Regions from separate parts of the Streptomyces sp. NPDC041940 genome, predicted to be linked through region 2. Evidence: riboswitches for the same ligand, from Rfam matches in the RefSeq annotation. Region 2 holds a riboswitch; the other holds the start of a gene.
The links. Region 2 has a riboswitch for S-adenosylmethionine ahead of ACZ6I3_RS02805 (aminotransferase class V-fold PLP-dependent enzyme). Riboswitches for the same ligand answer to the same signal wherever they lie in the genome.

Region 1 (3,923 bases), on a different contig from region 2:
CGCTGACCCTCTTCAAGGGTGCGGTAGCCGTCCATCTGAATCGCGCTGTAGTGGACGAAAACATCCGCACCACCGTCGACCGCGATGAAGCCGTACCCCTTCTCCGCGTTGAACCACTTGACGGTGCCCTGAGCCATGCCTAACTCCCCTATTACTGGCCCTTGCACAGACCCGCACTTCGCGGATCCGGGTCAGACCTCACCCCCCACGGATTGGGGGCGTGCGCCGGAACGCGTCGACCGCGGCCGAATGTATCTGTCCAACTGCCCTCTGCAACAGGTCAATCGGACGAGAATTCTGGACGCGCGGGATCCGGAATGTGGGGAGAATTCGTGCGACTTCAGGGCAAGTCGGGCCACGCAAAGGGAACAAAAGCGGCGAAAGACGCGCACACTTTGGCTACATCTTGTCGGGCGCGAGGCAGGAATTCAGGGTGCCCGATCAGGGGATCGGGATCGCGTTCCCCAACTGTACCGCGCTCAACCACACAGAATTGCCCCCTCCGCTTCTCTCACGGAGGGGGCAATTCAATGAACACTCAGTGACGGCCGTTACCGATGGTAATAATCAAGCCGGTCGACCGGTTCAGCCGCCGGCCACAGCCGGAATGATCGACACACCGGCACCGTCCGGCGTGGCCGTCTCAAGACCCTGCTCGAACCGCACGTCGTCGTCATTCACGTACACGTTGACGAACCGGCGCAGCTTGCCCTGGTCGTCCAGCACCCGGGCGGCGATCCCGGTGTGGTTCTTCTCCAGATCGGCGATGACCTCACCGAGGTTCCCGCCCTCGGCGGCGACCTCGGCCTGCCCGCCGGTGTAGGTACGCAGGATGGTGGGGATGCGAACGTTGACGCTCATCGGAATATGACCTCCGGTTTCGATTGAGCTACAGCTGGGCCGCGTCCCAAGGGGCGCGGGGAACTGCGCGACCAGCCCCCACCGGCCCGCAGCGAACAACGGTTCAGACGAGCCCGGCGTCCCGGAACGAGTCCAGGTTGGGCCGGATGGTCGCGGTCAGCCCGGTCCCGGCCACCGCGTCCAGCGTCTTGAGACCATCCCCCGTGTTCAGGACCACCGTGGTCTTGGCAGGGTCGAGAAGCCCGTTCTCCAGCAGCTTCTTCGCCACCCCCACCGTCACCCCACCGGCGGTCTCCGCGAACACACCCTCGGTCCGCGCGAGCAGCTTGATCGCCTCGACGACCTGCTCGTCGTTCACGTCCTCCACCGCACCGCCCGTACGCCGCGCGATGTCCAGCACGTACGGCCCGTCCGCCGGGTTCCCGATCGCCAGCGACTTGGCGATGGTGTCCGGCTTCTGGGGCCGTACGACGTCGTGCCCGGCCTTGTACGCCGTCGACACCGGCGAGCAGCCCTCGGCCTGCGCGCCGAAGATCTTGTACGGCTTGTCCTCGACCAGACCGAGCTTGATCAGCTCCTGCAGCCCCTTGTCGATCTTCGTGAGCTGCGAGCCGGAGGCGATCGGCACGACCAGCTGGTCCGGCAGCTGCCAGCCGAGCTGCTCGCAGATCTCGTACGCCAGCGTCTTGGAGCCCTCGGCGTAGTACGGCCGCAGGTTGACGTTGACGAAGCCCCAGCCCTCGCCGGCCGGGTCGCCGATCAGCTCGGAGCAGAAACGGTTCACGTCGTCGTAGTTGCCCTCGATGCCGACGAGCTCGCCGCCGTAGATCGCGGCCATGACGACCTTGCCCTGCTCCAGGTCGTGCGGGATGAACACGCAGGAGCGGAAGCCGGCGCGGGCCGCGGCGGCACCGACCGCACCGGCGAGGTTGCCGGTGGAGGAGCAGGACAGGGTGGTGAAGCCGAAGGCGCGGGCGGCCTCCAGGGCCTGGGCGACGACACGGTCCTTGAAGGAGTGCGTCGGGTTGCCGGAGTCGTCCTTGACGAAGAGCTTACCGGCGTCGACGCCGAGCTCACGGGCCAGGTTGTCGGCCTTGACGAGCTTGGTCCAGCCGGGGTTGATGTTCGGCTTGTCCGCGACGTCGGCCGGGACCGGCAGCAGCGGGGCGTAGCGCCAGATGTTCGCGGGGCCCGCTTCGATGCGCTTGCGGAGCTCTTCGGCGTCGTAGGCCGAGAAGTCGTAGGCGATCTCCAGCGGGCCGAAACACTCCTGGCACGCGAAGACCGGTCCGAGGGGGACGCGGTGACCGCACTCGCGGCAGCTCAGGGCGGCGGCGGGGCCGAGGTCTACGGTGGATTCGGTGGTGCTTGCAACAGTCTGCGCAGCCATGTGAGGCGAGGCCCTTTCTCCTCATCTTCCTCACGACGCATCTCGCCGTGAGACGGATTTGGCACCTTCCCGAGCCGGGAGCCTCGCGCGTGTGGTCGACAGTGACCTACGAGAACCGACTGGAGGGTTGCCGGGACTTCAACGGGCCGTTTCCCTCAGTCCCTCTGGATGAGCTGTATTCGGTTGTCGACGTGGGTTGACCCCGGACATGCGATGGTCACCCGCGTTGTTCAAGACTGTAACCGACGACCAGGACAGTTGAGATAGTCGTCCGAACCGCGAGATGGCTCACGGTCCGTCCCGCCGAGAGTACGCAGAGGAGCCGCCACGGTGCTGGAAGAAGTCGAGCGCTGGCTGAGCACCCGTTCCTGGTCCGCGACCGATCGCCCCCTCCACCAGATACTCGCCGCCAAGCAGCGCACGGGCCAGACGGTCAGTGTCGTGCTGCCCGCGCTCAACGAGGAGGAGACGGTCGGCGACATCGCCGCCGTGATCCGCCACGACCTGATGCGGCAGGTGCCGCTCGTCGACGAGCTGGTCGTCGTGGACTCGGGCTCGACGGACCGTACGTCGGAGGTGGCCGCGGCGGCGGGCGCGACGGTGGTGCACCGGGACGCGATACTCCCGCGGCTGCCCGCGGTGCCCGGCAAGGGCGAGGTGCTGTGGCGCTCGCTGCTCGCCACTCGCGGGGACATCGTCTGCTTCGTCGACGCGGACCTGCGGGACTTCTCGTCCGACTTCGTCTCCGGGATCGTGGGCCCGCTGCTCACCGAGCCGGGCGTGGACCTGGTGAAGGCCATGTACGACCGTCCGCTCGGCGCCGCCGCCGGGCAGGGCGGCCGGGTCACCGAGCTGATGGCCAGGCCGCTGCTCAACATGCACTGGCCGCAGCTGGCCGGCTTCGTGCAGCCGCTCGGCGGCGAGTACGCGGCCCGCCGCTCGCTGCTGGAGCAGCTGCCGTTCCCCGTCGGCTACGGCGTCGAGCTGGGCATGCTGGTCGACGCCCTGCACCTGGCGGGCCTGGACGCCCTCGCCCAGGTCGACGTCGGGGTGCGCAAGCACCGGCACCAGGACGGTCAGGCGCTGGGCCGGATGGCCGCCGCGATCTACCGCACGGCTCAGCTGCGGCTGGCCCGCGGGCATCTGATCCGGCCGTCCCTGACGCAGTTCGAGCGGGGCGGGGACGGCTTCGAGCCGCGGACGTACTCCGTGGACACCGAGGAGCGTCCGCCGATGGTGGAGATCGCCGAGTACCAGGCACGGAAGGCGGCCTGACCGTGGCCTGGCAGTGGCCTGACCGGGGCTGTTTTCGGCCGTGCGGGTCAGGGGGCTGCCAGGTCCGTACGTTTGAGCGTTTCCGGGCCGGGCTAGGTTGAGGGCTATGGCTTCTACGTACGGTGCTGCACGGGTGCTGGTGGCCTCCAACCGCGGCCCGGTCTCGTACGCGGTGGGCGAGGACGGTTCGCTGAACGCCAAACGGGGCGGCGGCGGACTGGTCTCGGGGCTCTCCGCGATCGGCTCGGACGCGGACGCGCTGTGGGTCTGCTCGGCGCTGTCCGACGGCGACCGCGAGGCCGTCCGGCGGGGTGTCGGCGAGGACGGCGTGCGGATGCTGGACATCCCGGCCGACGTGCACGCCGACGCGTACAACGGCGTCGCCAACTCGGTGCTG
Region 2 (3,923 bases):
TTCACCGACGCGAACCAGCTGCTGACGGTGTTCCTGGAACGGCAGTACCCCGACGCGGACGAGGAGGGCCGGGAACTGCCGTACGGAGGAGCCGCGTTGGCGCGCCCGGCCGGCCCGCGCCGACCTGGTCGTCACCGCCGAGGGCGCCCTGGACCACCAGACACCGCGCGGCAAGGTCCCGGCCGAGGTGGCCCGCCGGGCCAAGCCCCACGGCCGCCCTGTCCTGGCCCTGGCGGAGGCCCTGGCGCGGGCCTCCGAACTCCTCACGGACGCGACCGAACGCGCCCTGCGGATGATCCTGCCGGGCGCCCGGCTACCGGCTCACGCGGAGGTGTCCGGGACGCAACGGCCGTCCTCCGTGCGGTAGTTCCACCGCGCACCGTCCTGGACCAGCTCCTTGACCGCGCCGACGAACCGCTCGACGTGCTCGTCGGGCGTGCCCGCGCCGAAACTCACCCGGATGGCGTTGAGGGACTTCTCGCCGGGAGCCGCCTCCGGTGCGCCGCACTCGCCCTGGGTCTGCGGGTCGCTGCCCAGCAGGGTCCGCAGGAGCGGGTGCGCGCAGAACAGCCCGTCCCGCACCCCGATGCCGTACTCGGCGGAGAGGGCGGCGGCGAAGTGGGAGCTGTTCCAGCCCTCGACGACGAAGGAGATGACGCCGACGCGCGGGGCATCGTCGCCGAAGAGGGAGAGGATCCGGACCTCCGGCACCTCGGCGAGACCGGTACGCACCTTCTCGATCAGGTACTGCTCGCGCGCGACCAGGTTGTCGAACCCGGCCTCGGTGAGCGCCGCGCAGGCGGAGGCGATGGAGTAGGCGCCGATGACGTTCGGGGAGCCGGCCTCGTGCCGGGCGGCACTCTCGTGCCACTCCACGTCGACGCCGCCGTCCGTACGCCGCGCCACCTTCCGCGAGGCACCGCCGCCCGCGAGGTAGGGGTCCGCCGCACGCAGCCAGTCGGCCCGGCCGGCCAGGACGCCGGAGCCGAAGGGCGCGTACAGCTTGTGCCCGGAGAAGGCGACCCAGTCGACGTCGAGGTCCGCGACGGACACCGGGTGGTGCGGGGCCAGCTGGGCGGCGTCCAGCACGATCCGGGCGCCATGGGCGTGCGCGGCCGCCGCCAGCTCCCGTACGGGCCACAGCTCGCCGGTGACGTTCGAGGCGCCGGTGACGCAGACGAGGGCAGGCCCGTGCGGGTCGCGGTCGGCGAGGGCGCGCTCCAGGATCTCGACGGCCTGCCGCGGGCTGCTCGGGGCGTCCAGGTAGGTGACGTGGGCGTTCCGCCACGGCAGCAGGGAGGCGTGGTGCTCGGTCTCGAAGACGAAGACCTGGCAGCCGTCCGGGAGCGCGGCGGCGAGGAGGTTCAGGGAGTCGGTGGTGGACCGGGTGAACACCACCTGGTCGCCCTCCCGGCAGCCGAGGAACTCCGCGACGGTCCGCCGGGCGTTCTCGAAGAGGTCGGTCGACAGCTGGGACAGGTACCCGGCACCGCGGTGGACGCTGCCGTAGTACGGCGCGTAGGCGGCGACGTCGTCCCAGACACGCTGGAGCGCCGGGGCGCTGGCGGCGTAGTCGAGCGCGGCGTAGGTGACCTCGCCGCCGGTCACGAGCGGGACGGTGACATCCCGGCCGAGAACGGGCAGCGAGGCACAAACGGACGGGGCGGCGGCAGCGGTGGAGACAGACATGGCGGAACTCCCGTGAAGGCAGGTGGAATCCGCCCGCGAGCACGTACGGCTCAAGCGGGGGTGAAGGAAGAAGGGGGTGCGGAGGCGGGGCTCTGCGGCCCTATCGCATTCGCTGGTTCACGAGAAGCTCCTCGTCACGCGCTTGCCACAGACCTCGCTGCCTGCGGCCTGGTCTTCACCCGGGGCACCCCGCCACGGACGGAGGGTTGCCGGACAGTCGGCCGGGGCCTCATGACTGTCACTCATGACCTGATCAGGAACGTACGGGAAAAGATCGGCGTCCCGCAACCCGAGTCCGGATCGCGGGACGCCGTAGGGGATCAGCTACGCGTTGCTCGCGGCCACCCAGCGCTCCAGGGTCCGCTTCGCCGCCCCCGAGTCGATCGACTCCGCCGCTTTCGCCATCCCGGCACGGACCTGGTCGGCCAGGGGCGCCGCCGTCGGCTCCAGGGCCACCAGCGCCGCCGCCGAGTTCAGCACCACGGCGTCCCGCACCGGCCCGGTCTCTCCCTCCAGCAGCCGTCGCGCGACCTCCGCGTTGTAGGAGGCGTCCGCGCCGCGCAGGGCCTCCACGGGGACCAGTTCGAGGCCCACGTCACGCGGGTCGAAGGGCTCCTCGGTGACCGTGCCGTCCCGGACGATCCACACCCGGGAGGTGGCCGTGGTGGTCAGCTCGTCCAGGCCGTCGTCGCCCCGGAAGACCAGGGACGAGTTGCCGCGCTCGGCGAAGACGCCCGCGACGATCGGCGCCATGCGCGGGTCCGCCACACCGACGGCCTGGGACCGCACCCGGGCCGGGTTGGTCAGCGGGCCGAGCGCGTTGAACACCGTACGGATGCCCAGCTGGCCGCGTGCCGCGCCCGCGTGGCGCAGGGCCGGGTGGAACTTCACCGCGAAGCAGAAGGTGATCCCGGCCTCCTCGGCGACCTCTGCGACCCGGTGCAGCGGCAGCTCCAGATTGACCCCGAGCTTCTCCAGCACGTCGGAGGCCCCGGACGCCGAGGACGCGGCCCGGTTGCCGTGCTTGACGACCTTGGCGCCCGTGCCGGCGACGACGATCGAGGACATCGTGGAGATGTTGACCGTCTTGGCGCCGTCACCGCCCGTGCCGACGATGTCGACCGTCGCCCCGGGTACCTCGATCACGTTGGCGTGCGCGTACATCGTCCGGACGAGGCCGTTGATCTCCTCGACGGTCTCGCCCTTGGCCCGCAGGGCCACCACGAAGCCCGCGATCTGCGCCTCGGTCGCCTCGCCGCGCATGATCAGGTCCATCGCCCAGGCGGTGTCGTCCGCGCTCAGGTGCCTGCCGTCCAGCAGGCCGTTCAGCAGGGCGGGCCAGGAGCGGCCCGCCGCGGTGTCGCCTCCAGCGGGGGTCACAGCGCTCATCAGCCGCTCCTGGGTCCTCGTACGTCACGTAAAAGCAGTGGTCCCACCCTATCCAGCCCCGGGCACCACGAAGGGCCCCGTCCGAACACCGGACGAGGCCCTTCTGTGGCGTGGCGAAACAGCGATCAGTGGTGGCCGTGGCCGCTCGTGATCTCCCGGTACTCCTCGGCGGTGGGCTTGGGGATCTGGGCGCCCTCACCGAAGTAGGAGTCGCTGAGCTTGGCGCGCAGCTTCTCGGAGCCCTTCACCTTGCGCTCGACACCGTTCTCGTCGGTCGTCGGACCGATCTCGGCCGGCTGGTACTGCTCGTGCGCGGTGAGCGTGTACATCTGCTCCTGGCTGAGCGGCTCGTGCACCTCGATGAACTCACCGTGCGGCAGGCGCTTGATGATGCCCGACTCGCGGCCGTGCAGCACCTTCTCCTTGTCCCGGCGCTGCAGGCCGAGGCAGATGCGCTTGGTGACGATGAACGCGAGGACCGGTCCCAGGAAGAACCCGATCCGGACGAACCAGGTGACCGCGTTGATCGACAGATGGAAGTGCGTGGCGACGATGTCGTTGCCACCGCCGATCAGCATGATGATGTAGCCGGTGACCCACGCGACACCGACACCGGTGCGGGTCGGGGCGTTGCGCGGCCGGTCCAGGATGTGGTGCTCGCGCTTGTCCCCGGTGACCCACGACTCGATGAACGGGTAGAGGGCGATGATCCCGAGGAAGACACCGAAGAGCACCAGCGGGATGAACACGCCCAGGACGAGCGTGTGGCCCCAGAAGTTGACCTCCCAGCCCGGCATCGCGCGGATCAGACCCTCGGCGAAGCCCATGTACCAGTCGGGCTGGGC

Region 1: linked by a shared signal. The riboswitch ahead of thrC (threonine synthase) and the one ahead of ACZ6I3_RS02805 (aminotransferase class V-fold PLP-dependent enzyme) in region 2 are both predicted to bind S-adenosylmethionine.

What each region holds. Positions count from the first base shown of each region.
Region 1 is NZ_JBVJBP010000004.1:205,529-209,451, forward strand. It holds gene ACZ6I3_RS10240 (cold-shock protein) at 1-137, opposite strand, end outside; gene ACZ6I3_RS10245 (MoaD/ThiS family protein) at 586-861, opposite strand; gene thrC (threonine synthase) at 965-2,251, opposite strand; SAM riboswitch class I at 2,270-2,426, opposite strand; gene ACZ6I3_RS10255 (glucosyl-3-phosphoglycerate synthase) at 2,582-3,526, shown strand; gene ACZ6I3_RS10260 (alpha,alpha-trehalose-phosphate synthase (UDP-forming)) at 3,633-3,923, shown strand, end outside.
Region 2 is NZ_JBVJBP010000001.1:654,263-658,185, reverse strand. It holds gene ACZ6I3_RS02815 (hypothetical protein) at 1-135, opposite strand, end outside; partial or broken gene ACZ6I3_RS02810 (glycerate kinase) at 104-367, shown strand; gene ACZ6I3_RS02805 (aminotransferase class V-fold PLP-dependent enzyme) at 322-1,689, opposite strand; SAM riboswitch class IV at 1,823-1,939, opposite strand; gene trpD (anthranilate phosphoribosyltransferase) at 2,014-3,078, opposite strand; gene qcrB (cytochrome bc1 complex cytochrome b subunit) at 3,204-3,923, opposite strand, start outside.